Regions from separate parts of the Rhizobium sp. R693 genome, predicted to be linked through region 1. Evidence: riboswitches for the same ligand, from Rfam matches in the RefSeq annotation. Region 1 holds a riboswitch; the other holds the start of a gene.

The links. A riboswitch is a leader RNA that binds a small molecule or an ion and turns the genes downstream of it on or off. The one in region 1 is predicted to bind thiamine pyrophosphate.
Region 2: linked by a shared signal. The riboswitch ahead of thiM (hydroxyethylthiazole kinase) and the one ahead of thiB (thiamine ABC transporter substrate binding subunit) in region 1 are both predicted to bind thiamine pyrophosphate.

What each region holds. Positions count from the first base shown of each region.
Region 1 is NZ_LOKY01000023.1:180,636-195,992, forward strand. Features, by position in the region: gene efp (elongation factor P) at 1-225, shown strand, start outside; gene ATY79_RS18555 (YMGG-like glycine zipper-containing protein) at 393-656, opposite strand; gene ATY79_RS18560 (DUF3309 family protein) at 684-839, opposite strand; gene ATY79_RS18565 (helicase-related protein) at 1,354-4,392, shown strand; gene ATY79_RS18570 (RNA-binding S4 domain-containing protein) at 4,397-4,801, shown strand; gene fdxA (ferredoxin FdxA) at 4,996-5,334, shown strand; gene ATY79_RS18580 (CarD family transcriptional regulator) at 5,733-6,305, shown strand; gene ATY79_RS18585 (RNA polymerase factor sigma-32) at 6,682-7,545, shown strand; gene ATY79_RS18590 (M48 family metalloprotease) at 7,597-9,141, opposite strand; gene ATY79_RS18595 (ATP-binding cassette domain-containing protein) at 9,389-10,105, opposite strand; gene thiP (thiamine/thiamine pyrophosphate ABC transporter permease ThiP) at 10,098-11,732, opposite strand; gene thiB (thiamine ABC transporter substrate binding subunit) at 11,732-12,760, opposite strand; TPP riboswitch at 12,807-12,917, opposite strand; gene ATY79_RS18610 (MDR family MFS transporter) at 12,977-14,509, opposite strand; gene ATY79_RS18615 (MarR family winged helix-turn-helix transcriptional regulator) at 14,629-15,159, shown strand; gene ATY79_RS18620 (thiamine diphosphokinase) at 15,208-15,357, shown strand, end outside.
Region 2 is NZ_LOKY01000016.1:33,531-48,887, forward strand. Features, by position in the region: gene ATY79_RS15875 (Lrp/AsnC ligand binding domain-containing protein) at 1-329, shown strand, start outside; gene ATY79_RS15880 (dihydrodipicolinate synthase family protein) at 457-1,341, shown strand; gene ATY79_RS15885 (GntR family transcriptional regulator) at 1,347-2,024, shown strand; gene ATY79_RS15890 (sugar ABC transporter substrate-binding protein) at 2,079-3,410, shown strand; gene ATY79_RS15895 (sugar ABC transporter permease) at 3,410-4,345, shown strand; gene ATY79_RS15900 (carbohydrate ABC transporter permease) at 4,345-5,160, shown strand; gene ATY79_RS15905 (sugar kinase) at 5,157-6,137, shown strand; gene ATY79_RS15910 (DUF982 domain-containing protein) at 6,327-6,959, shown strand; gene ATY79_RS15915 (GGDEF domain-containing protein) at 7,246-8,601, opposite strand; gene ATY79_RS15920 (transporter substrate-binding domain-containing protein) at 8,611-9,366, opposite strand; gene ATY79_RS15925 (hypothetical protein) at 9,746-10,204, opposite strand; TPP riboswitch at 10,745-10,841, shown strand; gene thiM (hydroxyethylthiazole kinase) at 10,892-11,695, shown strand; gene thiE (thiamine phosphate synthase) at 11,692-12,327, shown strand; gene thiD (bifunctional hydroxymethylpyrimidine kinase/phosphomethylpyrimidine kinase) at 12,324-13,154, shown strand; gene ATY79_RS15945 (ABC transporter substrate-binding protein) at 13,452-14,432, shown strand; gene ATY79_RS15950 (ABC transporter ATP-binding protein) at 14,526-15,344, shown strand.

The DNA of each region.
Region 1 (15,357 bases):
TCGATCCATGAAGGCGTTCCGCTTGCGCTCGAACTGCCGCGCCACGTAACCCTCGAAATCACGGAAACCGAGCCGGTTGTTAAGGGCCAGACGGCTTCGTCCTCCTACAAGCCGGCAATGCTGTCGAACGGCGTGCGCACCATGGTGCCTCCGCACATCAACGCCGGCACGCGCGTCGTTATCGCGACGGAAGACAATTCCTACGTCGAGCGCGCAAAGGACTGATCGTCCGCTTCAACGCTGAGAAACTACGGCCGCTTCGGAAACGACGCGGCCTTTTTCTTGTCAGTGGCTACATTCGTATCGCGACCACCGTTCAAACAAAAAGCGCCGGCTCAAGACGGCGCTTTCGATTTCAAAAATGATAATGCCGCCGAACGCCGGCCTAGGTTTTAGTAGCGCGGGCAACGTGCCTCGTAGCGACGGCCATACCGATCCCGGTAGACGCAATAGCCACGGCGCTCAACGGACTGGCCGATCAATGCGCCAGCAAGACCACCGGCAACAGCACCCACTGCAGCGCCACCCCAACTGTTGCTAACAGCACCACCGATAATAGCGCCTGTGCCGGCACCGATTGCGGTGCCCTGCTCGGTCGCCGTACAGGAAGCAAGTGCGCCAACGAGGGCGCCAATGAGTACAATTTTCTTCATCATGACATATCTCCCAGTTTTTTCCGTCGTTTAGATACGACCGAGCAGCACAAGAATAATAATAATCAGGAGAACTAGCCCCAAACCGCCCGAAGGTCCATAGCCCCATCCGCGGCTATAGCCCCAATTCGGTAGGGCGCCGATCAAAAGCAGAATAAGGATAATCAGAAGTATCGTGCCAAGCATGGTTCAAGTCCTCAGCCTCATTACACCTGGAATGGACAAGAAACACACATCACCGTTTTTTGTTCCAAATGTATCAACCGTTCCACTTTGGCGGAAAAACCACTCAATCAGGCCCCGTTTTCGCTTCCGGTGAGTAATGTTGACATCATCAGGCGAGACTCGAGCCGAAATGGATCGTCGATTTTCCGCGAAGGGCTGTTGACAGCCCGGATGCAAAGCGAGCCGCACGTATAGCGAGAATCTTGCGATTCAGCATCTTGTGGGAAAAAGCGATTCAAAATCAATACTTAGCCGTGAACAAACACTGAATCAGCCGGAGTCAGCGATTCGTCTCCGATTCGTTCTCAAGCTGTTCCGAATCGCAAAACGAGCAATCTGCAAGCTTTTCGCGCAACAGAAACCGCAGAGTAAATTCAAATCAGCCCTTGCGTTTGGGGCAACGGCTGTCCATGTGTTGTCTGCTTCGGAGAGGAGCTGACTTGACCTGGGGCACCCTCGCCTCATCTGCAGGACTATGACACTGACATCGCAGCCGATGATACTGAGCGGGCGCGGAGTAACCGCGGTGCTCGGACCAACCAATACCGGCAAGACGCATTATGCCATTGAGCGCATGGTTGCTCATGGCACCGGCGTGATCGGGCTGCCGCTACGGCTGCTGGCGCGTGAGGTCTATACACGTGTCGCCGAAAAGGTCGGGGTTCAAAACGTTGCATTGGTGACGGGCGAAGAGAAGATATCGCCTCCCAACGCCCGCTTTTCGGTCTGTACTGTCGAGGCAATGCCACGCGAGACCAAAGCCGCTTTCGTCGCGATCGATGAAGTTCAACTCGCCGGCGACCTCGAGCGAGGACACATCTTCACGGACCGTATTCTTCACTTGCGCGGCCGCGACGAAACGCTGTTGCTCGGCGCCGGTACCATGCGCCCGATCCTGCAGCAACTGCTCCCCGGAATCACCGTCGTCGAACGGCCGCGCCTTTCCCACCTGTTCTATGCGGGCCAGAAGAAGATCACCCGCCTGCCGCAACGCTCGGCGATCGTCGCCTTCTCCGCGGACGAAGTCTATGCGATTGCCGAGTTGATCCGCAGACAGCGCGGCGGAGCGGCAGTCGTTCTCGGAGCTCTCAGTCCACGCACCCGCAATGCGCAGGTAGCGCTCTATCAAGCCGGAGACGTGGAATATCTGGTCGCAACGGACGCGATCGGCATGGGTCTCAATCTTGACGTCGATCATGTCGCCTTCGCGCAAGATCGCAAATTCGACGGCTATCAGTTTCGCAATCTCAATCCCGCCGAGCTCGGGCAGATTGCCGGCCGCGCCGGACGGCATGTTCGCGACGGGACGTTTGGTGTCACGGGCCAGGTCGATCCCTTTGATGAGGAACTGGTCGAACGCATCGAAGGCCACGAGTTCGACAATGTGAAGGTGCTGCAGTGGCGCACCAAGAACCTCGACTTCGGCTCGCTTCACGCGTTGCGCGCGAGCCTTGAGAACGGTCCGACGGTCTCCGGCCTGACACGTGCTCTGCCCGCCGTCGACCAGCAAGCGCTGGAGCACCTGTCGCGCTACCCCGAAATCATCGATCTTGCCGATAACCCGGCGCGCGTCGAGAAGTTGTGGGAGGCCTGTGCACTTCCGGACTATCGACGCATCGCACCGGCTCAACACGCCGATCTGATTTCCACCCTCTTTTCCGATCTCGTCCGCTATGGCACGGTAAACGAGGACTTCCTTGCCGAGCAGGTGCATCGCGCGGATCGAACAGACGGTGAGATTGACACGCTTTCGGCGCGAATCGCGCAGATAAGGACTTGGACCTATGTATCGAATCGGCCCAATTGGCTTGCCGATCCGACACACTGGCAGGAAAAGACGCGGGAAATCGAAGATCGATTGTCCGATGCGTTACATGAAAGGTTGACGAAACGCTTTGTTGATCGCAGGACATCTGTGCTCATGAAGCGCCTGAGAGAGAATGCGATGCTGGAAGCTGAAATCAGTGTAAATGGCGATGTCTTCGTTGAAGGACATCATGTGGGGCAACTGTCGGGATTCCGGTTCACGCCCATTTCGGGAGCGGAGGGACCGGACGCTAAGGCCGTTCAGTCTGCTTCGCAGAAGGCGCTCGCTCTGGAATTCGAGGCACGCGCGGCTCGCCTCCATGCAGCCGGCAATGGCGATCTCGCGATCGGCTCCGACGGTTCGATCCGCTGGTTGGGCGACCCGGTGGCGCGCCTGGCAGGCAGTGATCATGTCATGCGCCCGCGCGTCATCATCCTCGCCGATGAGCAGTTGACCGGCAATGCCCGCGACCACGTGGCCGCTCGTATCGAGCGCTTCGTAAATCATCACATCAGCACCGTTCTGAAACCGCTTGACGACCTGTCTCGCGCGGAGGATTTGCAGGGCCTGGCAAAGGGCCTGGCATTTCAGCTCGTCGAGAACCTCGGCGTGTTGTTCCGGCGTGATGTGACTGAAGAGGTAAAGTCGCTGGATCAGGATGCACGCGCTTCGATGCGCCGCTACGGTGTCCGCTTCGGCGCCTACCACATCTTCGTCCCCGCCCTTCTGAAGCCCGCCCCGGCAGAGCTCATCACGCTCCTCTGGGCACTGAAGAACGACGGTCTCGACAAGCCCGGCTACGGCGATCTCATTCCCGTGCTGGCCGCAGGCCGCACGTCGGTTGTCACCGATCCAGGATTCGAGCGCACCTTCTACAAGCTGGCCGGCTTCCGGTTCCTTGGCAAACGTGCAGTGCGCATCGACATCCTGGAGCGTCTGGCCGATATCATTCGCCCTCTGCTCCAGTGGAAGCCGGGCCAGGCCAATCGTCCGGAAGGCGCATATGACGGCCGCCGTTTCACGACGACGACCGCCATGCTTTCGATCCTTGGCGCAACGCTGGAGGACATGGAAGAGATCCTGAAGGGACTCGGCTATCGCGCCGATGCTGTTAAGGCAGAGGAGGCGGCCGCCCATCTGTCGGCCCAAGACGTTGCAGCAACGCCCGCAACCGAGACTACGGTTGAGGACAATGCAGAGAAGGCGGATCACGACGATGCCGACAGCGCATCGGAAGAAACCGCTTCGGAAGCCCCCGCTGTTGTTGAAGCGGTGGCTACCGAACAACCGATCGCCGCAAACTCCGAAGAAGCGGAGGAGCCGAAGCCGGTTCTTCTCTGGCGCCTTGGTGGCCGTACGGACAATCAGCGTCAGGCTCGCAACCCGGGCGAACGCCGTGGTGGCAACAATCGCGGCCAGGACCGCGGATCCGACCATCGTCGTCAGGGTGGTGCAGGTGGAGAAGGCCGCGACGGCAATCGCCAGCATCACGGCAAGGATGGCGGCAAGCCACATCAGGGACGCGGCGACCGCAGCGAGCAGCGCGGCGACCGTCAGGACCGTGGCGATCGCAAGGATCGCAACAACAACCGTGGCGGCCCGCAGCCGTTGCGCTTCGAGGCAAAGCCGCCGCGTAAGGAAAAGCCGATCGATCCGGATTCTCCTTTCGCGAAGCTCGCTGCCTTGAAGGAGCAAATGAAGAAGTAAGCGGATGGGCGGGGAGACACAGCCAGGAAGCGGTTCGCGGCAACGCATCGACAAGTGGCTGTTCTTCACGCGCATGGTTAAATCGCGCTCGCTGGCACAAGGCCATATTCAATCCGGACATGTCAGGATTAACGGCGAGCGTGCCCTTCAGCCGAGTCAGACGGTCAAGGTGGGCGACAGGGTCGAACTGGCGCTCGAGCGGCGCGATGTTGTCCTCATCGTCAAATCAGGCGGTGAGCGACGCGGCCCCTATGAGGAAGCCCGGCTGCTTTATGAGGATCTGACGCCGCCACCCGACGAGGCGAAGCGCCTCACACCTTACGAGCAGGCAATGCGGGCAACGGGAGCAGGGCGACCCACAAAAAAGGAACGCCGTGCAATCGACAAGCTGATGTCGGACGAGGATTAGAAAACTCTGTCCGAACTGTGGGGTTTTGCGATTTCTTTATTCTTGAAATCCGCAGATAAAGCCGATACGTGACAATCAACTTGCCGGATAGCGTGACTGCCTCCCAAGCATCTCACTGCTTCCTTTCCGGTTGGGGGAAAGGCGCGACGTTCCAGGTTGCCCGGCCCCATTGTATGGAAGTCCTGGAGTTCTTCATGACCTATGTCGTGACCGACAATTGCATTCGCTGCAAATATACCGACTGCGTGGAAGTCTGCCCCGTTGACTGCTTCTATGAAGGCGAAAACTTCCTCGTCATTCATCCTGACGAGTGCATCGACTGTGGTGTTTGCGAGCCGGAATGTCCCGCCGAGGCGATCAAGCCGGACACGGAGCCAGGCCTCGACAAGTGGCTCAAGATCAACGCCGAGTATGCCAGCATCTGGCCGAACATCACGGTCAAGAAGGATGCCATGCCCGAAGCGAAGGAAATGGACGGCGAAAGCGGCAAGTTCGAGAAGTACTTCTCGAAGAATCCCGGAGCCGGCGACTGATACTAAAGTTCCAAGCTTAGGCCTGAAACCGGGTTCAGTGACCAAGAAAAATAGCTGAAGTGTGCCTGCGGCATATGGGTGTCATGTGTTGCGCGCATGACTCAGCCGCAGTAAATTATTGATTTCCTCATATTTTTGTGATAGCTTCCTCACACTGATCCATTTGCGGCATGAAGCATGCCCAAACCACCACGAAAGCAAAACAAATCCAAAAACGCGGTTTCCGTGACATATCAACGCCTTGAGCCGTGAGGTTCTAAGCTTGTGCGCATGGATGTGTTTGTTTTTGTCCAGTGGGACCAGAAGTAAGTCACCCGACGGATCTGACCGTCTCATCCGGGCCTGACTGACCCGGCTCCGGCTGCAGCCGGAAGCGTAACAGGGAGTGTTTGAATAGAATGACGACCCAGCAGAAAAAACCTTCTTCCGCACGTCACGGCTTCAAGACCGGTGAATCGATCGTGTACCCCGCACATGGCGTCGGTACCATCAGCGCCATCGAAGAGCAAGAAGTAGCAGGCATGAAGCTTGAACTTTTCGTTATCGATTTTGAGAAGGACAAGATGCGCCTGAAAGTGCCGGTCGCGAAGGCTATGAGCATCGGCATGCGTAAGCTCTCCGAAACCGATTTCGTCGAGCGTGCGTTGAAGGTTGTGCAGGGCAAGGCGCGCGTCAAGCGTACCATGTGGTCCCGTCGCGCCCAGGAATATGATGCCAAGATCAATTCCGGCGACCTCATTTCCATCGCTGAAGTTGTCCGCGACCTCTATCGCGCCGAGAACCAGCCGGAACAGTCCTATTCCGAACGTCAGCTTTATGAAGCTGCGCTTGACCGCATGGCACGTGAAATCGCTGCCGTGAACAAGATGTCGGAAACCGAAGCTGTCCGCCTCGTAGAGACCAACCTTAACAAGGGTCCGAAACGCGGCAAGGCAATCGAAGAAGACGAATCTCAGGATGAAGCTGCGTAAGCTCTCTGTTTTTTCTGCAAAAAACCCGGCCTAGTGCCGGGTTTTTTATTGGAACTTTTTCAGTGCTCGCGCGTTTCAAGAATGTAGCTGCGGACCGCGTCGGGAACTGACATCACCCTCGAACGCTCGCATCCTTGTAAACGTTCGATGAGGAGCGGATCATGCCTTCCACGTTCTGCCTATCCGGCAACTTGAAGAAACTGGTCCTACCCGGCCGTATTACCGGCGCATAACCCTAAGCTAGGGCCCCATCTGGAAACGTCCAGAGTTCGGGGCCTTTATACGTTCAAGACATGAATTTGGTCTGGGCAGCAATGTCCGGAAGCAAGGATTCTTTGCCCTTTTTTGGCGTCACGCCTGAATTCAGGAGACCGATATGAAGAACATGTCAGCAGACCGGCGCATGATTAAAATCGCCATGGCGGCTCCCTACCTTGCCCGCGAAGAGGAACACGATCTCGCAATCCGCTGGAAGAACAATGACGACCGTGGCGCCCGCAATCAGATCGCCATGGCCCATATGCGCCTCGTCATCTCCATGGCGGGTAAATTTCGTAACTTTGGCCTGCCGATGAGCGACCTTGTGCAGGAGGGCTACGTCGGTCTGCTGGAGGCCGCAGCGCGCTTCGAGCCGGAGCGTGATGTCCGCTTCTCCACTTATGCAAGCTGGTGGATCCGAGCCTCCATCCAGGATTACATCCTTCGCAACTGGTCGATTGTTCGCGGTGGCACGAGTTCTGCCCAGAAGGCCCTGTTTTTCAATCTTCGTCGTCTGCGCGCCAAGCTCGCCAGGGGCGACACGCAGCTCACGCTCCAATCCATCCACCAGGAGATCGCGGCCGCACTCGGCGTCAGCCTTTCAGACGTCCAGACGATGGATGCCAGACTTTCAAGCAATGACGCCTCGCTGCAGGCACCCTCGGTTTCCGGCGATGCCGACAGCGCCGAGAAGATGGACTTCCTCGTCAGCGATGAGCCTCTGCCTGATGAGCAGGTATCGAACATGATCGACGGCGAGCGTCGCCGCAACTGGCTCGCTTCTGCCCTAAAGCACCTCAATGAGCGTGAAATGAAGATCATCAGCGCCCGGCGGCTCGCGGAAGACGGCGCTACGCTTGAGGAACTCGGCGCGGATCTCGGCATTTCCAAGGAACGCGTCCGGCAGATTGAAAGCCGGGCGATGGAGAAACTGCGCAGCGCGCTCGTCAGCGCGGACCCCTATATGGCCGCATCCGCCTAAAAGAGCTTACTCCCAGCGATGGAACTGGCCCGGTGAAAGCCGGGCCCCTTTTTATTCCGCGATAATCTTGACGCGGTCGCCCGGGGAAACGGAGGCACCCGTCGGCAAAGCATTGATAAGCTTGAAGAGATCGAGCTTGCGATCCGTGCCCATCATCCGCGCAGCAAGCGTCGTGATGTTCTCGCCCGGCCGTACTTTGACGACCCTGACCCGCAAGGGCTTCAAGGAAGCCGTTTCTTCCGGGGTCATGCGGCGGAAGCTTGCCCGCAACACATCGGCGGTCTGCTGCAGCGTCGCGCTACCCTTCGGCACGGCCGTCAGGAACCGGAAGATCTGTGCGTTGTTGCGGATGACGGTGACGTCGAAGTCCCAGCGATCTGCGCTCGCCCGCGCCGTCGCGGCCTCCATTCCATTGACCGTGATCTGCTGAATGGTCGACGGATCAAGGCCGGTAACCCAACCGCTCGAGATGTAGTTCGTCAGGCTCTGGTTCTGATTATCAGCAACGCCGTCAAAACGGATCGCAACATCGCCGGGACCGGTCGCCATGACCGCCTCGACCTTGTTGTCGATCTTGAAATCAGGAGGCACGTCGAAGCGAATACCGAGACCACCGTGCAGGAAGGTCTGACCGCGCACATACCCTTCCTCCGGACTGTCGCCGTAAAGTAGGCCGTCGATTCCGTCGAGATAGTAGTCCCTGCCCGTGTCGCCAACCTTGCCTTCCTGACCGAAAGCACGCGCATGGTCGCGCGCAAGTTCGATACGCTGTGCCGAGTTCGGATGGCTGGACAGGAAGTCGAGGCTCTGATCCGCCTCAGGATCGACCGACATGAAACGGCTATAGGCAGCCATGGAATCCAAGAACCGCGCAGCAGCATAGGGATCGTAGCCTGCCTCGCCGAGCATGCGGACGCCGATCACGTCTGCCTGCAGTTCCTGCTGCCGCGAGAACGCTGCCAGTCGCAGCTTGCCACGCGCCAGCGCCTGCTTTCCGGCAATGTCGCTCGACAACACTTCGGCAACGACACGGCTGGCGATAACTTCCGCTTCCTCGCGCTTCTGCCGTTCGATGCCATGATTTGCGGTAACGTGGCCCATCTCATGCGAAAGAACAGCAGCGACCTCGGAGGCATCGTTGGCAAGCGCCAGCAAGCCACGCGTCACATAGAGATAGCCGCCGGGCAAGGCAAACGCGTTGATAGCCGGCGAGTTCAGGATGGTGATGCGATAGGACTGACTCGGATTCTCCGAGACCGCCGTCAGTGCGCCCGCGATACGGGCAACCAAGCGCTCGGTCTTAGCGTCCTTGTATTCACCGCCATAGCTCGCGACGATGCGCGGATGCTCGCGGGCGCCCATGGCAGCGCGCGGATCGTTCTTCTGCACTTCATCGACGATCTGCGGATTGGAGGAGGGTGCAACGCTTGGCTGATAGGACTGCTCGAGAATGGATTGGCAGCCGTACAACGCAACGCTTGTCGCACACACAAACGACACCCGTCGTACCAAGCGGCACGCAGACGAGAGCACATCACTGGAAGGCGCGGGGAATTTCCACGTCGGCATACTGTCCAGTCTGGCTCTCCAAGTCATTTTGCTTGTCGGCCGGTCCGCTTCCGCGACCCGGTCGGTCTCATGGTGATTCAACAGGCGTCCGTCCCCGTTCTTGCACTGCACAATCGGGGACACAAGTCTTTGCTGTAACTGATTTCCGCATCGGTTGCATAGCGAGACTCTGACTAAATGTGGCGCCGTTGTATTTTAGCAAGCCTAACGTGCTTTCGAGTTCCCTCGGTCGCCTCAAATTATGGCGAAAGTGCCGTTACAGCTGCCAGATTCGTCAACTGCGGAGAAATTGCGCCAATCCGGGATGATCCTCGTGGCCCAGAAATTCATCCATCGGAGCGGCCACGACAATCCTGCCGTCTTCGATAAAAAGGCCGAAGTCTGCGATGCGTCTGACCTCGTCAGGATCATGCGACACGACGACGACGGTATTGCCGGTCTCGCGATGCATGTCGAGCAGCAGCGCCGCCATTCCATTTCTCAAGCCGGGATCAAGCGCCGCGAAGGGCTCGTCAAGCAGAAGCACTGGGCGATTACGAACAAGAGCACGCGCGAAGGCCACGCGCTGCCGCTCCCCGCCGGAGAGCGTCCCCGGCATTCGCCGCTCAAAACCGGCGAGCCCCGCCTTTTCAAGCGAAGACATGATCGATTGCCGATCAGCAGCCCTGAGTTTCATTGCCGGGTTAATGCCAAGGCCGATGTTAGTAAAAACATCGAGATGCGCGAACAGATTATTGTCCTGGAATACGAGCGAGACGGCGCGTCGGGCCGGATGCTCGCCGGTTACATCCTTTCCCGCGATCAGTATCCGCCCTCGAATGGCCGTGTCGAAGCCGGCAAGCAGGTTCAGGAACGTCGACTTGCCAGCCCCCGATGCGCCCGTCACTGCAATCACCGCACCGGCGGGAAGCCGGCAATCGAAGTGAAACTCTTGCGCGCCAAGTTGGAGACCGACATCGCGCATCTCGACCGAGAACTGCGGATCACCCATGGAGAGCCACCTCTCGCCGCGCAGGCCCCATGGTGCCGGCGATCGTCAGCAGCAGGCAGACGATACCAAGGATCAGCGCCAACCCATCCGCATCGTTCGTCCGGTAGCTCCCCATGCGGCTATATACGAGCCAAGGCAGCGTGACGAAACTATCCGAACCGAACAGCGCGACGGCGCCGAGGTCGCCGAGCGACAGCGCCATCGCAAATGAAAATGCCGTGAGCATAGGCTTGAACAGGGCGGGCATGTCGATGAGACGTAGTTGCACCCAACCTGTGACACCGAGGCTCGCCGCAAGTTTCTGCGTCCGGCGTTTGTGAACGATGAAAGCGGGCTCGAGAACGCGCATCACAAAGGGCAGAGACATCAAAGCGTTAATCGCGACGATCAGCAGAGGAGTGGCTGCGCTCACATCACTGAAGCTTCTCAGCGCGAGAAACCAGCCCGTCGCAAGGACGATCGGTGGCACGAGCAAGACCAGCGACGACGCGCCACCCATGGCGGCAAAGAATGCTCCCGCACCCGAGACCCCTGGACGTCGGAGAAGCACCGCCCGGCGTGCACTCACCAGCATCATCGAGATCAGCAAAGCGAGGACCGCTGCGGACACTGAGATGGCAAGGCTGGTGCCAGCCGACTGCCAGAAAATGGGTTCGCGCAACAGCTTCATAAGATCAGACCGAAGGCCTGCGAAAACCACTGACATCAGAGGCAAGCCCAGAAACAGAGTAGCAAGCAGCAGGACGCTGCCATCCAAAAGCCGCGCACCCGGCAGTCCCCCATCCGGGCGCCTGACGGCCTTACCGGCCGTCGTCCCCTCATCCTTCGGCGCCGGAAGAAGCGACAGCGCCCCAAGGATCACAGCTGTAAGGACGATCTGAAGCAGGGAGAGCGCGACAGCCCTGCCTGGATCAAAATCGAAGCGCAGCGATTGATAGATAGCGACCTCGACGGTCGTCGCGGCTGGTCCACCACCCAACGTCAGCACCAACGTGAAACTTGTGGCGCAGAGCATGAAGATCAGGCCGGCGATACCGGGAATGACAGAGCGCAGAACCGGCCATTCAACGAAGCGGAAAATCGAGCCAGGCCGCATGCCGAGACCGCTCGCCATCAGCCAATATTCGGCTGGCACGCGTTCCAGTGCTGCCAGCATCAGGCGGCAAGCGAGCGGCATGTTGAAAAAAACATGCGCCAGCAGGATCCCAGAAAGCCCGTATATGCTGATCGGTTCCGCCATACCAAGCTTGAGCAGCACCAAGTTCAGGATGCCCTGTCGTCCCCAGATTCCGATCAACCCAAGGGCCCCGATCAGAACAGGGAGCCCCATCGGCACCGCCATGAGGCGAATGATCCAGATACGGCCGGGGAAATGCCGCTGACGCGCCAGGGCTTGTGCGACCGGAATGGCGAAAGCGATGGAGAGCAGCGTCGAGAGTAGGGCCTGCAACAATGTGAAACGAAGGACCCGCAGGACGTATGGTTCGAACACCGCCGTCAGAGTGGACGAGGTATCGTTCGAGAGAAGTAAGGCAAAGATTGCAAGGCCGACGAAAACGGCAATGCCGGCGAGGCTCGCAGCCCCGCCCAGCATCGCATGTCGCATCTCCGCCTTAGTCAGAAGCATCAATTCATGCTCATGGCAGCCAGCCACTCATCGACCCAGGCCTTGCGGTTTTCGGCGACCTCGTCCGAGCTCATCAGAAAGGTCTTTGACGGATTCACGAGCTTGCCGAACGCATCCGGCAGCGGCTGTGACGTCGCCGAAACTGGCATCATCCAGTTGTTGGTCGGAATGGTATCCTGGAAGCCCGGCGTCACCATGAACTTCAGGAACTCACGCGCAAGCTCCTTGTCGGGCGCATTCTTAAGCAGGCCTGCCACCTCGATCTGTATGTAATGGCCTTCTGAAAATGCGGCCGCCTGATAACGGTCCGTATTTTCCGCGACCATGTGGTAGGCAGGTGAGGTCGTGTAGGAGAGCACCATCGGCGCCTCACCCTTGGTGAAAAGCCCGTAAGCTTCGGACCAGCCGGGGGTCACCGTCAGCACCCGCTTCTTGAGTTTTGCCCAAGCCTCAGGCGCCTTATCGCCGTAAACAGACTTCACCCACAGCAAGAGACCGAGCCCTGGTGTCGAGGTGCGCGGATCCTCTATGACGATCTTTTGCGATGGATCGCCCTCAACCAGATCCTTCATGCTTTTCGGAGGATTTTTGATCGTCTGAGTGTCGTAGATGACGGCGAAGTGGCCGTAGTCGTAAGGCACGAATACGTCGTCTTTATAGTTCCCAGGCACTTTAAGCGCGCCAACATCGACACCGCTCGCATCGAACAGGCCGGTTGCTTTCGCTTCCGTGGTCAGATTCGTATCCAAGCCGAGCACCACATCGGCCTTCGTGCCGGCGCCTTCGAGTTTGAGGCGCGACAACAAGGCCACGCCATCGGCCACGCTGACGAAATTGACGCTGCAGCCGCAGGTCCTCTCGAATGCTTCCTTAACCTTCGGACCCGGACCCCATTCGGATGTGAAGCTTTCGTAGGTGTAAATGGTGAGCGTCTTGTCTGCCGCCTGCGCGCCTGCACCGGCCAGGCCGACAGTCGCGACCAAAGCCGTAGCAAGCAGCGAACGGCTCTTGAACTTGATTTTGAACATGGCACCTCTCCTCTGGTTTTTGCTTGAAGGGGAAAAGGGCGGTGCCAGATGTCACGCGTCTAATCCCTCCGCCGGTGTTAGCCGGATCAGGTTCCGCGGGTTGGCTTTCAGCCTCTCAGCCGCATGCCTGATGGCACGGGCACCCCGTTAGAGCGTTTGAGATGTATCGCCACGCTTGGCGTCTTGCAAGTGGCGGCCTTAGGCCGCGCTCGGCATTTACTCGGCGGCTTCGGCACTTGCCGCCCGCCGCACCTCTGCCACCCGCGGCAACTGCGTCGGCTTCAGCATCACCGCTGCGCAGAGGCCAATGAGAGCGATCGCGCAGGACGCCATGAAAAGCGGCGTGAACGCATTGGCATAGGCCTCGGCAACGGCGTGGTGCGCCTGCTCCGGCAAAGCGGCCAGTATCTTTGGAGTCAGTTGCTCGATGTCGGTTACCCCCGGAATGGAAGCACCCGTCTTGCCGAGCTGCCAACCGACGATCGCCCCGTAAATGGAGATGGCGATCGATGCGCCGCCCATGCGCGACAGCGTCACCGATCCCGTTGCGGCGCCGACGTCGCGCGCCGGGGCGGCATTTTGAACACCGATCACCGGCACCTGCTGTGCGAGGCCGACGCCGAAGCCGTGGAGAGCCATCACCGCCCCGATCAGCATCACCGGTGTCCCGACATGAACCTGCGTGAGCAGCACGAATGCGATAGCACTGCAGGTCAGGCTTGCGATCGCGAACGGCTTGTAGCGTCCGGTCATGGAAATGATGCGGCCCGCGGAGAGCGACCCGCAAACGATGCCGCCGGTCAGAAGAATAAAGAACGCTCCAGCCGCCGACGGTGAAAGACCGGTCGTCGTTTGCAGGAACAACGCGAAATAATTGACCATGCCAATGCCGATCGCGCCACTCATGACAGACATCACAAGCAACAGGCTGAACGTGGAATTGCGAAACAGAGACAAGGGAACGATCGGTTCTGCAGCGCGACGCTCGACGAAAATCCAACCAACGACCGCCGCTACGCCAAGCGCCATGATGGCCAGGTTTTGAGGAGCAATCAGCGAGCCGAAGACCTGTGCGCCATCGGTGGCCAGAACGATGCTTGCCGTCGTCAAGGCGAGCAGCAGGGCGCCGGCGTAATCGATCTTCGGACGGCGGTTGGGCTTCCGGTAAGGCAGCATCAAAGCCAGACCGACAAGGACGACGAAACCGATCGGAACATTGACGAGGAAGATCGAGCGCCAGCCGAAAAGATCGCTCATCGCACCACCGAGAACAGGCCCGATCGCACCGGATGCCATCAACACAAGGCTGGAATAGCTCTGGTACCGCGCACGTTCGCGCGGCTCGAACAGGTCCGCGTTGACGGCGAAGATCGACACCATGATGCCGCCGCCGCCAAGTCCCTGCAGCACGCGGGCCGCAATCAGCGTGTTCATCGACACGGCCAGTCCGCAGACGGCGGAGCCGACCGTGAAGATCATGATCGCGGCCATCATCACGTACTTGCGGCCGAAGAGGTCGCCGAGCTTGCCGTAAAGCGGCATCACCGCGCTCACGGCGAGCAGATAGGCCGAGCCAACCCAACTGAACCGCTCGAGGTGGCCGAACTCTCCGACGATCGTCGGCAGAGCCGTTGCGACAATCTGGTTGTCGAGTGTCGCCATGAACATGGCGGCCATCAGGAAAAGGAAGAGGATGAACCGCCGGCGATGATCCGTCACAAGTGGCGCTGCAGCAATTTGAGTGTCCATGAAAGCGTCGTTCCAGATTAGGGAGTGGCCATTTATGTGCTGTTAGCATATACTTGTCAATGTCACCTGTTTGACATCGGCATATTCTCATTTGCCACCTGAGATGCTATGTTTCCGCAATGAACGAGAGCTTGACGAACCTGACCGACACCGAGGCCGAGACCCACGAACCGGACATCCTGCGCATTGGTCAAAGCATGACCCGCATGCGCTTGATGACCGGGCGCAGACTGATCGGGAGGCTCGCCATTCAAAGTGTGGCGCCCGGGCTTGAACTGTCCCACCTCGACGTGCTGGACGCGGTGCGGCGCGCACATGAGGTTGGCGACGTAACGGTTGGAACGATTGCCGAAATGATGCGGATCGACCCGTCGCGCGCAAGCCGCATCGTCGCGGAGATGGTGGGGCGGAACATTCTGCGGCGAAAGGCATCTCAAGCGGATGCGCGGCGGATTATCGTCGTCACGACGCCACTTGGACAGAGGCTGTTATCAGAGATACGCGCGCAAAAGCTCGCATTCGTTTCCGAGGTGGTCAAGGACTGGAAGCCTGAAGAGATCGAGGCGTTCGGGGAGCTGTTCGAGAAGTTCATTTCCGGCTTCGAGAGTGTTTTTGAGGCCCGCATCAAGGATATCGCCGACGAAGGCTGAGCTGCGGCCCTTTCCCTTCCCCCCTGCTTTGCGCTAAGGGCAGTGCGCATGAACCAATCCACCTTCACCATTCTCCTTGGCGGCGAGCTGCAGATAACCGATCGCCTGCGAAATGCCATCTCGGGCAGCCGTTTCATTGCCGCCGACGGGGGAATGCGTCATGCGGCAGCACTCGGTGTCGTTCCGGAGTTGTGGGTC
Region 2 (15,357 bases), on a different contig from region 1:
AGAGATTGATCGAAGAAGGCTATATTCTTGGCTTTCGAGCCATTGTTGATGTCAAAAAGCTCGGCAAGAATCACGTTGCGTTCACGGAGGTAAAACTGTCGGACACGCGTGAGCATGCGTTGAAGGCTTTCAACAACGCCGCGCGCAAGCTGCAGGAGGTCGAGGAGTGCCATATGATCGCCGGCGCGTTTGACTACCTTTTGAAGATACGCACGTCAGACATTGCCAATTACCGCCTCGTGCTCGGCGAAAAGATCTCGAGCCTCCCCTTCGTCGCCAGTACATCGACCTTCGTGGCGATGGAAGCGGTCAAGGAAAGTGGCGCCTGACGATGATTGTGCTCGCCTAAGCTCTTTCACGGCACCTGTCCTGCTTAAGTGCGGCACTTACATTTTACCTATTTACAGCTAACATGTCAGTCTGCTACCTCTAACATATCGACTTGGAGGATTGATGTTGACTGAGAAATTCGGGCTTTCCGTTGCCCTTGCAACTCCGTTTGATTCCAATGGCCATATCGCCGTTGACGCGATGATTGCGCAGGCAAGACAAAGCCTTGCGGCTGGATGTTCAAGTGTCACGCTGTTTGGCACCACCGGCGAAGGCTCTTCAATCGGAACCGAGGAACGTGAGCGTATCCTCGGCGCATTTCTCAATGCCGGGATCGAGCCGCAAAAGCTGGTTATGGGCGTGCTGGTTGACGCCGCCGAAGATGCCGCAGCCCAGGCAGGGCACGCCCTTTCGCGCGGTGTGCGCAACATCCTTTTGGCCCCGCCTTCCTATTTCAAGAACGTCAGCGACGACGGCCTCTTCAAGTGGTTTTCTGCTGTCTTCGCGATCCTCGGCGACAAGGCGCGCGACATTATCGTCTACAACATTCCGTCGTTAACCATGGTGCCACTGACCGTGTCGCTGATCGGGCAGTTGCGCACGGCCTTTCCGACGATTGTCACTGGCGTAAAGGATTCATCCGGCGACTGGCCCTATACCGAAAGCCTGCTCAAAGCGCACGGCGATCTCATCATTCTGATCGGCGATGAGCGGCACCTCGCAAGGGGCGTGCGCCTTGGCGGCCAGGGCGCGATCTCCGGCATGGCGAACTTCCTGCCTGGCGAGGTGAAGCTCATGGCGGAAGAAGGCAAGGATGATACGCGCGTAGAGGGTTTTGTCGGCGAGCTTCTGCAATATCCGGTGACTGCGGCCGTCAAGGTCATGGTCGCTCGCCTTGCCGGCGACAAGATGTGGCTTTCCGTTCGTCCGCCACTCGTTTCGATTTCCAGCGACGGACAGGAAAAGCTTGCTCTTGCCTTCGATGCACTTTTCCGCTCCAAGGCAGCATAGGTGCGATGTACGAGGGGGAGGCAATGGACGGGTCGGATGAGCAGCCAACATTGCGCGAGAAGGCCTATGCAAGCTTTACGCGCCATCTGCTCGCGCATGACGTGCGCCCCGGTCAATTTGTATCCCAGCGTCGCCTCGTGGAACTGACGGGATTGCCGCTCGGCGCAATCCGGGAGCTTATCCCGCGACTTGAGGCCGAAGGGCTGATCAAGACGGTGCCGCAGCGCGGGCTGCAGATCGCCCATATCGATCTCAATCTCATTCGCGAGGCGTTTCAGCTGCGCCTGTTTCTGGAGAAAGAAGCAGTCGCATTGTTTACGCATTCCGCCTCCGACGAGACGATTGCGAACCTTCTCAAACAGCATCGCGACATCGCTGATGCCATTCGCAATGGCGACGCCTCGCACGAGCTGGAAGTGCACGCACAGGCGGTTGACTGGGGCATGCATGACGCTTTCATCGATGCGCTCGGCAACACCATCATTTCGAACGCCTACCGGGTCAATTCCATCAAGATGCGCCTGATCAGCCAGGAGCGCTTTCGCATTGAGGGGCACGTTGGCCCCGTTATGGGCGAGCATCTTAAGGTACTCGAGGCGATCGAAAGACGATCGGCAGAGGATGCCGTCAACAGCCTTGCGACGCACATCAACCATGCAAGGGATCGCGCACTGAGGATGTAGTCGACAATAACGCGCCGGCATGAGGAGATCGCCGGCAACAAGAGGAGGAGTTACATGCCATCATCATTTTTCAACCCCACTCGCCGTGGTTTTCTTGCCGGGACGGCTGCTCTTGGCGCCAGCGGCCTGTTAGGGGTCCGCTCGGCATCTGCTGCCGTCGATTGGAAGCGTTTCGCCGGCACGACGCTGGAAGTCAATCTGGTCAAAAGCCCGCGAAGTGAGACGCTGATCAAATATCTGTCTGAGTTCGAGGCACTGACGGGCATCAAGGTCAATGCCGAAGCCACGCCAGAGCAGCAGCAGCGCCAGAAGACCACGATCGAACTGAGTTCCGGCAAGCCGAGCTTCGACGTCGTGCATATGAGCTATCACGTGCAAAAGCGGCAGTTCGAAAAAGGCGGCTGGCTTGCCGATATCAGCAGCTTCCTAAAAGACCCTTCCCTCACCGATCCGTCTTTGGTCGAAAGTGACTTCGCCGAGGCCGGCATGAAATTCGCCAAGGATTCCGATGGCGTGCTCCGTTCGCTTCCGTTCTCAGTCGACTACTGGATCGTTTACTGGAACAAGGCGCTCTTCGAAAAGAAGGGGCTTTCCTATCCGACCACGTTTGAGGAGATGGCACATGCCGCCGAGGTGCTGACCGATCCGTCGACCAACACCTACGGCTTCGTTGCCCGTGGCCTCAAGAATGCCAACACGCCGGTTTGGACGACGCTATTGCTCGGCTATGGATCGAGCCCGCTCGGACCTGATGGCAAGCTGCGCACCAATTCTGAAGAGGCCGTCGAAGCAGCCAAGCTCTACCAGCGGCTGATGACCAGGGCAGCGCCTCCCGGTGTCTCCGGCTTCAACTGGGCAGAGGCCCAGTCGGCCTTCCTGCAGGGCAAGATCGGCATGTGGCTCGATGGCGTGGGTTTTGCGCCGCCGATCGAAAACCAGGAAAAGTCTCGTGTCGTCGGCCAGGTCGGATATGGCGTCATGCCGAAGGGGCCGAAAGCCCAGGCAGCGGCAACCACAGGAGACGGCCTGGGCGTTGTCGCCGCAAGCCAGAAAAAGGAAGCCGCATATCTCTTTTGCCAGTGGGCCATTTCCCACGACATGGGGGCGCGCCTGCTCCAGGCCGGCGCCGGCGTTCCGTTCCGCCAGTCCGTGCTCGAGGATCACAAAGTGCGCGAAGGCGTGAAAATGCCGGCCGCGTGGCTCGATGCTGTTGCCAATTCCGCGAAGGTGTCGCAGCTTGCCCTGCCGATCATCATACCCGTCACGGAGTTCCGTGACATCTACGGGGTCGGCCTCACCAACATGATCGGCGGTGCTGATCCAGCCACGGAGTTGAAGGCTGCCACAGCTCAATTCGAGCCGGTCCTGGCACGAAGCGAGGGATAATGGCTTCGGTGAGCATGGAAACCGCAACTGCGGTCAAGGCCAAGCAGAGGAGCAAACCGGGCCGGTTTGCTCCCAATTACTGGCCTTTCGTTATCCCCGCCCTGATCGTCGTGGCGGCTGTGATCGTGTTTCCCTGGGTCTTTACCCTGTGGATGAGCGTCAACAGCTGGACGCTTGGCCAGACACAGGTCTTTGCCGGGCTGGACAACTACCTGCGCCTTGCGGTTGACCTGCGCTTTTGGGACTCGCTATGGCATACCGTGCTCTACACGACGCTGTCGGTCGCAGCTCCGCTTTTCCTGGGGACGCTGGCCGCCCTCATCTTCGATGCCCAGTTCCCGTTGCGCGGCATTATGCGCGGCATATTCGTGATGCCGATGATGGCGACCCCGGTCGCCGTCGCGCTCGTCTGGACAATGATGTTCCATCCGCAACTCGGCGTTTTGAACTACCTGCTTTCCCATATCGGGATCGGTCCGCAGGAATGGATCTACAACCAGACGAGCGTCATCCCCTCGCTGGTGTTGGTGGAAACCTGGCAGTGGACGCCGCTCGTCATGCTGATCGTGCTTGGCGGCCTGGCCGCAGTACCGCGCGAACCCTACGAGAGCGCGGAAATCGACGGTGCCAATGTGTGGCAGAAGTTTCGTTACCTGACGCTGCCGATGATTGCGCCGTTCCTGATGATCGCCGTCATCATTCGTAGCATCGATGCGGTCAAGAGCTTCGACATCATCTACGCGATGACACAAGGCGGCCCCGGGACCGCGTCGGAAACGATCAACATCTATCTCTACAACACGGCCTTCGCCTACTACGACATCGGCTATGGCTCGGCGATGGCGGTTGTCTTCTTCATCTTGATCGTGGCGCTTTCCTTCATTCTCTTGATGGTCAAGCAGCGCACCAACTGGTCCGACGGGGAGACACACTGATGAAGCGCAAGGCGCTAGATCGCATCGGACTTCTTTTCGTGGCGCTGGTGATGGTCTCGCCAGTGGTCCTGTTCTTCCTCTGGATGATCTCATTGTCTCTGAAATACGAGATCGACAATGGCGCGTATCCGCCGATTTTCATCCCGGAACGCCTCGCCTGGTCGAACTATGTCAAGGTGTTCGAGGAAAACAACTTCTTCCTCTATCTCTGGAATTCGGTTCTGGTCACCGGTACGGCGACGCTTCTGGCACTGGTAATCGGTGTACCGGCCGGTTACGGCATTGCCCGTCTGAAGGCTGAGAAATCCGCTGTCGTCATCATGATCGCGCGCATGACGCCTGGCCTTTCTTTCCTCATTCCCCTCTTCCTGCTGTTCCAGTGGCTGAACCTGCTCGGCACGCTATGGCCGCAGATCATCATCCATCTGGTCGTCACCGTCCCGATCGTCGTCTGGATCATGATCGGCTATTTCGAAACAACGCCGATGGAACTGGAGGAAGCCGCAAGCATCGATGGGGCAACGCCGTGGCAAGTGTTCCGTCTGGTGGCTCTGCCGATTGCCAGGCCCGGGATCGTCGTTGCCTTCATCCTGTCGGTCATCTTCTCCTGGAACAACTTCGTCTTCGGCATCGTCCTTGCAAGCCGTGAGACGCGTACGCTGCCCGTTGCGGTCTATAACATGCTGTCGTTCGAACAGGTCAGCTGGGGGCCTCTTGCCGCAGCAGCCCTGATCGTCACTCTGCCAGTGTTGATCCTGACTGTCTTTGCACAGAGGCAGATTGTCGCCGGCCTGACGGCAGGTGCAGTGAAGTGATATCTGCAATCTCGATGGAAGAGCCGCCGGTGCGGGCCAGGCACGTTCTGTGTGTCGGAGCAGCTGTCCTCGATACCCTCTTCAGGGTCCGTGTTATGCCGACCGGGCAAGGAAAAGTCCTTCCCTACGATATGCAGCAGATTGCGGAAGGTATGGCCTCGAGCGCCGCCTTTGCCGTTGCAAGACTTGGCGGCAAAGCCAGCCTTTGGGGTGCCGTCGGGGACGACGAGACCGGCGAGCGCATCATCAGCGAGCTTTTTGAAAGCGGCATTGACACCCGTGGCATGCACCGCGTGGCAGGCGCTCGCTCGGCCGTGTCGACGATCCTTGTCGATGATGTTGGAGAGCGCCTGATCATCCCCTTCTACGAAGAGCGGCTGCATCAGTTCGTTCCCCCGGTTAGCGCTGACGATGTCGCGGCATTCGATGCGGTCCTGGTCGACGTTCGTTGGCCACAATTGGCATTACAGACGCTGCTCGCTGCCCGTGAAGCCGGCATACCCGCGATCCTCGATGGTGACGTGGCGCCCAATGGTGTGATCGCGATGCTGGCGCCTGCAGCAAGCCACATAGTCTTTTCTCAGCCGGCCGCAGAAGGCCTTGCGGGAACGGCAGACCCGGTATCGATGGTCCGCTTGCTGAAGGAGCGCTTCAGCCACGCCTTCGTCAGCGCAACATTCGGGGATAGAGGCTCCTATTGGTTTAATGACGACCGTGCCTGCATCTGCCATCTCGAAGCACCACGGATTGCGGCCATCGACACACTGGCCGCAGGTGATATCTTCCATGGAACCTTCGCACTCATGCTTTGCGAGGGCATGGCGATTGAGGATGTGATGCGCTCGTCCTCGATGGCGGCGGCCATTAAGTGCCGGACATTTGGAGGGCGCATGGGGGCGCCCGATCGAGCCTCGCTTGATGATGCTCTGAAGAACTGGCCAGCCCGGGCCGCCGACGTCACATCTTGCGCGAAATAACAATCACATCGCATTGATATTGCTTATTATCCGCACTAAATAAAGGCGAGCTCCCAAGATTTACTCTCATCCCGCCTCGCATCGAAATCGGAGCGGCCCGCTCTTGCCAGGACGGGCCTATATCCAAGCTTGCCATTCAGCCTCATGCAGATCCAAGGTGCTCGAACCGCGTCGGATTGCGCTCAACAGGTGCCGGAAGAGATCCGAAGGACCGCTGAGGCTGCGAAGCGGCAGCTTGGCGATTTTGGCTCTTCTTTTTTCAATTCCGGCCCGCGCAGGCTTTCCTTGAAGATGTCTGCAGGGCTCATGCGGGTCTTGCCCCTGGCCTCTCTCACTTCCGGCGGAACCCTGCACAAGGATCGGGACATCTCTTACGCGCGCTCGTGCACTCGACCGGTCTCGAGCCGTGATGAACCGTCCAGATGTGAGGACACGGGATCGCATGGCCTTGCCTGTCCGCAAGGGCTGGAATGCCGTCGCCGGGGCCGTCTTCAATACTCAAGATTGTGTATTGCCAAATTATCACCACTGCGCGAATATTCTGGCAGTTTGGTTTTGAGGATGCGACTTGCCATGGACATGTGGAAGCCGCCGGTCATTATCATCGGCACCGAGAGTGGCGCTATGTTTACAATCGCCGATAGCCGGGCGGCGATTGACTTCCTGTTGATGCGCTGGACGGGCAAATTAAGCCCCGCCTACCAGACCGCTATCTATGTCTGCGGTCGTTCGATTGCAGATCAAAAGGAAACCGCAGCCGCCCAAGAGGCTTTTCTTGCCGTTCTGTCGGATGCTGAGATCGCGTTCGATTTCCTGCAATAGGCGATGGCCTATGCGGCTTGCGCCAGACACTGACTAGCGCCGGTTTGCGAAACCGCGAGGTTCTCAACCGCCATGGATAACGGCTGAGGCGGACAAAACCTCGTCTGGAAGCGGTCGGCGGGAATGTGACGGCGCATTTCCTCCATGCGGCACGCCTAAGCCGTTCTAACCGCCTGCAGGCGGTTGCCTGTGTCCCGTCATTGCGACGTATAGATCATGCCACCAGCATGTGAGCTTCGTAGGGGCGCTAAGAAGGAAGCCGCAGCCAAGGCACGCCAGAGCATCACTATGCAGTGGCCCTGCCTCCACCCATCATCGGGCGGTCGACTTCGGCCCGATTGCGGCCGGATCGCTTGGCCGCATAAAGTGCGCGATCGGCTTTCTCGAGAAGGTCGGCGGAATTGTCTGCAGGTGAGGTGGTAAAGGAGACACCGACGCTGGCGGTAAAGCGTAAAATCGTCCCGTCAACGCTTTGCGTTTCAAGCAACTCTATCTTCCGGCAAAGGAACCGAGCATACTCAAACGCGTGATCGGATGAGGGAGCGTCGTAGACGACGACGAATTCTTCGCCTCCAAATCTGGATGCCAAGGCGTTCGATAGGTCTGGGATATTCTCAAGGAGACCAGCGAGGGATTTGAGACAGCGATCGCCAGTTGGATGTCCATGCTGATCGTTGATCGATTTGAAATGATCGATATCGATCAGCAGAACGGCTGTGCCCCATTCTGCCGACGATCTCAGGATCGCTGCGGCCAAAAATTTCTCGAACATGCGGCGATTGGCCAGTCCCGTTAAAGGGTCTTTCTCGGCGAGCGCCTGCAATACCACATTCGTGCGACGCAATTCACTGGCGGTGCTTCCGTAGGAGACGATCGCATCTCCAATGAGTGCCAACTCCTTGAGCCGTGGCTTGCTCTGCGGGGGTTCAAGCGCTTCGTCCTTTTCGATCCGGTGAAGGTTGCGGATCGCCGCGCCGATTGGTTCTGCAAGGTGTCGGCGCGCCAGTAACAGTAAAACCGGTACGAACAAGGCGGGAATGATGAGCGCGACGATCACGAGATAGCGAACCGCCACGGCACTCCGTTGAATGCCTCCGGCGATGTCGTCTGCCACAACAGCGGAGTTCCCGCTGACCTCCTTGCCCATCGTTTCGAGAATGCGTATCGCCTCTTCATATGCGACAAGACCCGCCGTGGATTTCGCTGAGCCTGCGGATGCACTATCACTGGCTTCGATGTCTGCGTCTTCCCGCTCTTTCTGACGCGTGGCCGCTATGGTCTTCGCCAGCGAGGCCACCTTACGGGATCCGGCGGTTAGGGCGCTTGAACCATCGAAACCGAAACCCTGGGCAAGTGCCTGGATTTGCAATTGAAGTTGGCGTTCCAGTCGACGGTCGTTGGCGAGAAAAATGGCGCGCACAAGAGACGACATCCGTTCAACCTTGACGGCATTTCGGGTCTGCGACAGGATCAACGGTATCTGCGTCTCGCGGGTTGCAATAGCGTCTTGCTCGATGCGGGTCAGAAACAGACCCGCGCCCAGCGCCGCAAGCACCGAGTAAACGACCGCAATTAGCAGGAAGATTCGTCCGACAAATCGGAGCGACACCCCGCGAATTGTCGGTGATCGAGTATCGGTCAATTGGCCGCCCTAGTAGATGTTGAAAGGGAAATATTGATCGTTGATCTTGTCGTAGACGCCATTGAGTTTGATTTGCTTTAGCGCCTCGTTCACGCGAGCTATGAGTGCGATATTGCCTTTTTGCGCGGTGATATGAGCGGAGCTCTGCAGGAACTCGCTGGAAATCGGATCTCCGATATAGCCGTACGTGGAACCCGTGGGTGTTTCCATGAAGCTCAAAAGCTCGATGGCGTCACCAATCAACAAATCGGCTTTCTTTTCTTCGAGCAGTTTCTGCGCTGACGGCTGGTCTTTTGCCAGGACTGTGATGCTGTCTTTGTACGCCTTCTTGGCATAGTCGGCCTGGACCGTTCCATCCGCAGCAGCAATGCGGGCACCCGCCAGAGCGGCGGGAGAACTGTCCGTAAATTTCTCGGCGTCACCGATCAGGACCGAGTGCGAGCGATAGTATGGCGCGGAGAATTCGACGCGTGCGGCACGCTCCTTCGTATATGCCATGCTGGCGATGATCAAATCATACTGGTTGGACTCCAGGCCTTCGATAATCTTGGACCACTCCACCGTCTGAAAAGTGCAGTCAGCTTCCAGCTGTTTGCAAAGTGCTTTTGCAATGTCGACGTCAAAGCCTTTTAGGACACCGCTCTCATCAACAAAATTGAAAGGTGGATACGCCCCTTCTGTCGCAATCCTGAGGTGCTCGGCAGGGAAGGCGGATGAAATGCCAGCAAGTAGAACACCTAGGGCCAAGACCGCGATTCGCATCATGTGGTTCTCCATTTCCCGCAACCATAGTCTGAAAAGACTAAGGAAATCCTGAAATGGCCGCTCGAACTCGACCGGATGAGGCCACCGATGCGCGCTGATTGCCGGCCGCAAAGGCCTTAATCGACCCGCATCGAGGCAGACGAGGTGGCAAAGCTATGGTTGCGCTCCTGATACCGGCTGCCTTTGCAGATTCGTGACGACGTCCCCTCGCCGCTTGGGATTGGCTCCGACGGCCAAGGCCGGTCCTGCGCGGAGAACCAGAGTAAGTTTGGGAAGGGATTGAGGCTCGTCAGGCCCGCAGGGCCGGTGCGCTGCAAATGCGGGCACAAGGCCCCCCGGCTTTTGGTGAGGCAGCGCCTGTCGCGGTGATTACCGCACATCACAGACGGACGTGTCCGTCGATTAGGCGCCTTACCCAGTCTATTTCTTCTGATAAGCGACGGATCATCTCGATCGTGAGCTCGTGCTCTTTGCCGTCAGCCGCCTTGCAGACCACAACCGCGCTATCTGCTTCCCAGGGGTCGGCGAACGCGGAATGAATGCAATGCGCAAGAAGGTTCCGAGATGCAGCGACCTTTTCCACCGCGTCGAGATGGGCGGCGATCACATCGTGATCAGCTTGAGCGGCGCGCCGCACGCGCATGTGGCTTCGCCAATGAGAAATGATGGGACCTTTCGTTATGCGCTCCTGCATTCCCGCTTCCTGCAGTTGGGCGCGCATCGCACTTTCGAGAAAGCACCAACGGATTAGAACGTTACCGATCTCTGAGGCCAGGTCACGCAATGTTGGATTGGAGGCATTCATGATGGAAAGGATCACCACGCTAAATAGAATCAACCCTACCGCGAAGAATGAAGGCGTATGACGCTTCCGTCTACTTATCCGTTTAGGTGAACTTGGCGGCAAGAACAAACGACGAAACGTCGTCAAAAGCTGTGGTTCAAACCGACCACCATTCTCCCTTATTTTTGATGGGTTGACCCCGGAGCCGAACCCCAGCCCCTCCGTGGGTCAACGGGGCGTGCGGTTGGGGGCTATGGCGAATTTACTCTACCCGCGCGCTCCCCCTTTGCGAGGTTCTTTGAGCCGAGAACGGAACAAAATATCGTCACCGACCATTTGTCCAATGCCTTGGGAGTCGAAACCCCTCAAGGCCAATGCTCCCTGCCCCGCAACCGCGACAGCGGGGACTTTTTTAGGCCGGCTGCCGGGGGCGGCAAGCGGCTTTGCACTTGGCGAGTTGACTGCGGCAAGCGCGTCGGGGACATCTCCCTCAAAAGTCGCGGAAATCAAGAACCCGCCACACCGATCGCCAGCTCCTGCGCCGCGATACTCATTTTATGGATGACAGCCACGCGCTTGTCTGCGACAAGAGCCGATGAGAGACAGGGGCGCCTTCCTAACGGTTGGCTGAGAAGCACCCTTTGAACCTGAACCGGATCATGCCGGCGGAGGGAGTCGCTCGGGACCTTTCGCTTCCTGCGTTCGTCGCCCGCGCCTTTCTCCCCGATCGAAAGGCGCACGATGCTTGACCAAACCTCGCCGGGAATGTTGCTTTGCGAATTACACAAGCAACCACCGCTCGTCCACTGCATCACCAACTTCGTTGCCATGAACATCGCAGCCAACGTGCTTCTGGCGACTGGCGCTTCTCCCGCCATGGTGCACGCGGAAGAAGAGACTGGTGAATTTGCCGCAATCGCCGGCGCCCTGACAGTCAACATCGGTACACTGTCGTCAGGCTGGCTGCGCGGCATGGAGGCGGCCGCCGTCGCGGCCCGCCAGTCCGGCAAGCCATGGGTTCTCGATCCGGTCGCCCATTATGCCACGGGTTTCCGTCGCGCGGCCGTGGCCCGGCTGCTGGAGCTTGGTCCCGCCGTCATTCGGGGCAACGCTTCGGAGATCATCGCGCTTGCCGGCGGCGCAAGTCGCGGTCAGGGCGTCGACAGCCGTGACGGTGTCGAACAGGCCGAGGAATCCGCCCGGCTGCTTGCTCGGGCGCATGGAGCGACCGTTGCGGTGACCGGCATCGTTGACTTTGTCACAGACGGCAAACAGGCGGCACGCATCGAGGGCGGCTCGGCATTGATGCCCCAGGTGACCGCGCTCGGTTGTTCCCTGACCTGCCTTGTGGGAGCTTTCGTAGCGGTTCGCCCGCACGCGCCATTCGAGGCAGCGGTTGCGGCCCTTGCGACCTTTGCTGTTGCCGGCGAGATGGCAGCCAGCAAGGCGCACGGCCCGGGTTCGTTTTCGCCAGCGTTCCTCGACGCGCTGGCAGCGCTCGACGCCTCCCTGCTTGATCGAAAAGCCAAAGTGTCTGCCGCATGAAACACCTCGATCTTTCTCTCTACCTCGTCCTCGATCCTGGCCTTTGCGCTGCCTTCGGGATGGTGGGGACCGCACGTGCAGCGGTCGCCGGCGGGGCTAAAATAGTGCAGTTGCGCGACAAGCGTGCAGATACCGCCCAAATGATTAAGACCGGGCGGGCACTTAAGGCGGCTTTGTCTGGCAGCGGCGCGCGGCTGATCGTCAATGACGACGTGGAGGCGGCGATCGCAATCGGTGCAGACGGCCTGCATGTCGGACAGGAGGACATGGACGCGCCGACTGCCCGGGCACGGATTGGGCCGGACATGATCCTTGGGCTCTCGGTCGAGACCGAGGCACTGGCTGCAGCGGTCGATCCTGAAATCGTCGACTATGCCGGTATCGGCCCGGTATTTGCGACGCCGACGAAGGCGGACCACAAGGAGCCGATCGGTTTTGCCGGGCTTGCTCGCCTGGTGCGGATCTGCCCCGTTCCCTCAGTCGCAATCGGCGGCCTGAAGGCTGTCCATGTGGGGGACGTTTTCACGGCCGGCGCTGACGGTCTTGCGGTCGTCTCGGCGATCTGCGGCACGCCCGATCCGGAGGCTGCCACCCGCCAGTTCGCCAAAAACATCGAAAGGGTTTACGGATGATCCGCAACGTTCTGTCCATAGCCGGTTCCGATCCCTCGGGCGGAGCCGGAATCCAGGCCGACCTGAAGGCCTTCTGCGCCCGAGGCGTCTACGGCATGGCAGTGTTGACTGCGCTAACGGCGCAAAACACGCAGGGTGTGTCCGGTGTCCATCTGGTTCCCGCCGCTTTCGTGGCCGATCAGATCAGAGCAGTTTTTGCCGATGTGCGCGTTGACGCGATCAAGATCGGCATGATTGCCAACGCGGAGATCGCCGATGCGGTAGCCGATGCGATCGAACCCCATAAGGGCATACCGATTGTCCTTGATCCCGTGATGGTCGCCAAAGGTGGCGCTGCCCTCCTCGATCCGTCAGCGGTCGACGTCCTTACCCGGCGCCTGCTGCCACTTGCGACGCTCATCACACCCAATCTGCCCGAGGCTGCAGCACTCCTGCATGCAGCGACGGCCGAAACGCGCGCGCAAATGGCGCATCAGGCGCAAAGCCTGCGTGCGCTCGGCCCTGAGGCCGTGCTGGTCAAAGGCGGGCATCTGTGCGGCCATGAAAGCCCGGATGTCCTCGCAACCACCGCCGGCCCAAGCTGGTTCGAGGCGCAGCGGATACCAACGGCGAACACGCATGGCACGGGCTGCACACTGTCGAGCGCGATTGCTGCCGAACTTGCAAAGGGTGCGGCGTTGCCCAAGGCGGTGGCGGATGCGAAGGCCTACCTTGCCGGAGCCGTGGCGCAGGCCAACACGTTGAATGTCGGCTCCGGTCATGGGCCGGTCCAGCATTTTCACGAACTCTGGTCCATGGCGCTCCGCGAAGCCGAAATACGGACGTAACACTCAACGAAGCTTTACCTGTTGCGCGCCTGCCGGATGAACACGATTTTTTGGAAACGTTGATCGACCGCCTGTGGCAGAGGCGGTGATGCATCTTAAAAATCGCGCTTTGGACGGACACGCGACCTCTTGAGCGAGCCTGCAAAAAAATCGCGCGTTGAAAGCTGGCTGAAAGCTCGGGGTGCTAATCCTTTTTCCATGCACCGGGGAATATGCGTTGGAGAGCGTTGCGCCGGTGCCATACGCAACAGGGAGGAATTCATGCGTTTTCATCGCAGCTTCGTGCGCGCTTTTTCCATGTCTGCTCTGGCCATTGCCGGGCTTTTTGCCACAACCTCGCTTGCCGGTGCATCCGAAAAGATCACCATCATGGTCGGCGGTTATGAAAAGCAGATCTATCTGCCGGCCAAGCTCACCGAAGCCCTGGGCTACTTCAAGGACGAAGGGCTCGATGTCGAATTGCTCAACGAGGCCGCTGGCGTTGATGCCGAAAACCAGCTTCTCGCCGGGGCGGTCCAGGGTGTCGTTGGCTTCTATGATCACTGCGTCGACCTTCAGGCCAAGGGCAAGTTCGTCCAGTCTGTCGTCCAGTTCAGCCAGGCGCCGGGCGAAGTGGAAGTCGTTTCCAACAAATATCCCGACGTGAAGAGCCTTGCCGACCTCAAGGGCAAGAATCTCGGCGTGACGGGGCTTGGCTCCTCGACAAACTTCCTGACCCTCTACATGGCGTCCAAGGCCGGCCTTTCGGGCGGCGACATCGTCACCGTGCCGGCTGGCGCCGGGGCGACCTTCATCGCCGCCATGCAGCAGGACCAGATCCAGGCCGGCATGACGACCGAGCCCACCATCTCGCGTCTCGTGAAGACTGGCGACGCTCGCGTCCTTGTCGATTTGCGCACCGTCGATACCACGCGCGCAGCGCTTGGGGGTACCTACCCCGCCGCTTCGCTGTACATGGAGACGGCCTGGGTGGATGAGCACAAGGAAGAGGTCCAGAAGCTTGCCAACGCCTTCGTCAAGACCCTGAAATTCATCAACACCCATTCGGCCGCCGAGATCGCCGAGAAGATGCCGAAGGATTTCTACGTCGGTGACAAGGATGGATACGTGAAGGCGCTCGAAGCGGGCAAAGGCATGTTCACGGCCGACGGCGTGATGCCGCAAGACGGTCCGAAGACGGTCCTCGCCGTGCTCTCGGAGTTTTCCAAGAACGTCAAGGGCAAGCAGATCGACCTGTCCAAGACCTATACGAGCGAATTCGTGAAGAACGCAAAATAGCCAATCCTCCCGACCGCTCCCGCCTCCGGGCGGGGGCGGGTTCTTCGGAGATATCGTCTGCGAGCGCAAATTGCGCCGCCGAAAGGATAACCCATGTCCAAAAATCAGGGCCGGGAGCCGGCCATCGAGCTCATCAATGTCACACGGCGCTTCGTCTCCCCCACCGGCAAGACGCTGACGGCGCTCAGGGACTTCAACATGACGGTGGAGCGAGGCGAATTCGTCGCGGTGGTCGGTCCGACCGGCTGCGGCAAGTCCACCACCCTGAACCTGGTCACTGGTCTGGCCAAGCCCTCGGCCGGCGAAGTGCGGCTGATGGGTGGCCCTGTGAAGGGCATCGACCCCCGCGTCGGCTTCGCGTTCCAGAAGGATGCCCTCTTTCCCTGGAAGAACGTCATCGACAATGTCATGGCTGGCCCCCTCTTTCGCGGCCGGTCGCGGGTCGAGGCGGAGGCAGCCGCCAAAGACTGGCTCGCCCGCGTGGGGCTGTCGAAATTCCTGCATCACTACCCGCACCAGCTTTCGGGCGGCATGCGCAAGCGCGTGGCGCTTGCCCAGACCTTCATCAACGAGCCGGAAATCCTTTTGATGGACGAGCCCTTTTCCGCCCTCGACGTGCAGACCCGCACCGTCATGCACGAAGAACTGCTGAAGCTCTGGGCGGAACGCAAGGCATCGGTGGTTTTCGTCACTCATGATCTCGAAGAGGCGGTGGCGCTCGCCGACAAGGTCTATGTGCTGACAGCCGGCCCGGCGACGGTGAAATCCGTCTACCACATCGATCTGCCGCGTCCCCGCGTGGTTTCGGAAATCCGCTACGAGCACGCCTTCATCGACTACTGCAAAACCATCTGGGACGACCTGCGCCAGGAGGTCGAGACCAGCTATCGCCGCGCCAGCGAAGCGGCGTGAGAAAGGATAAGGC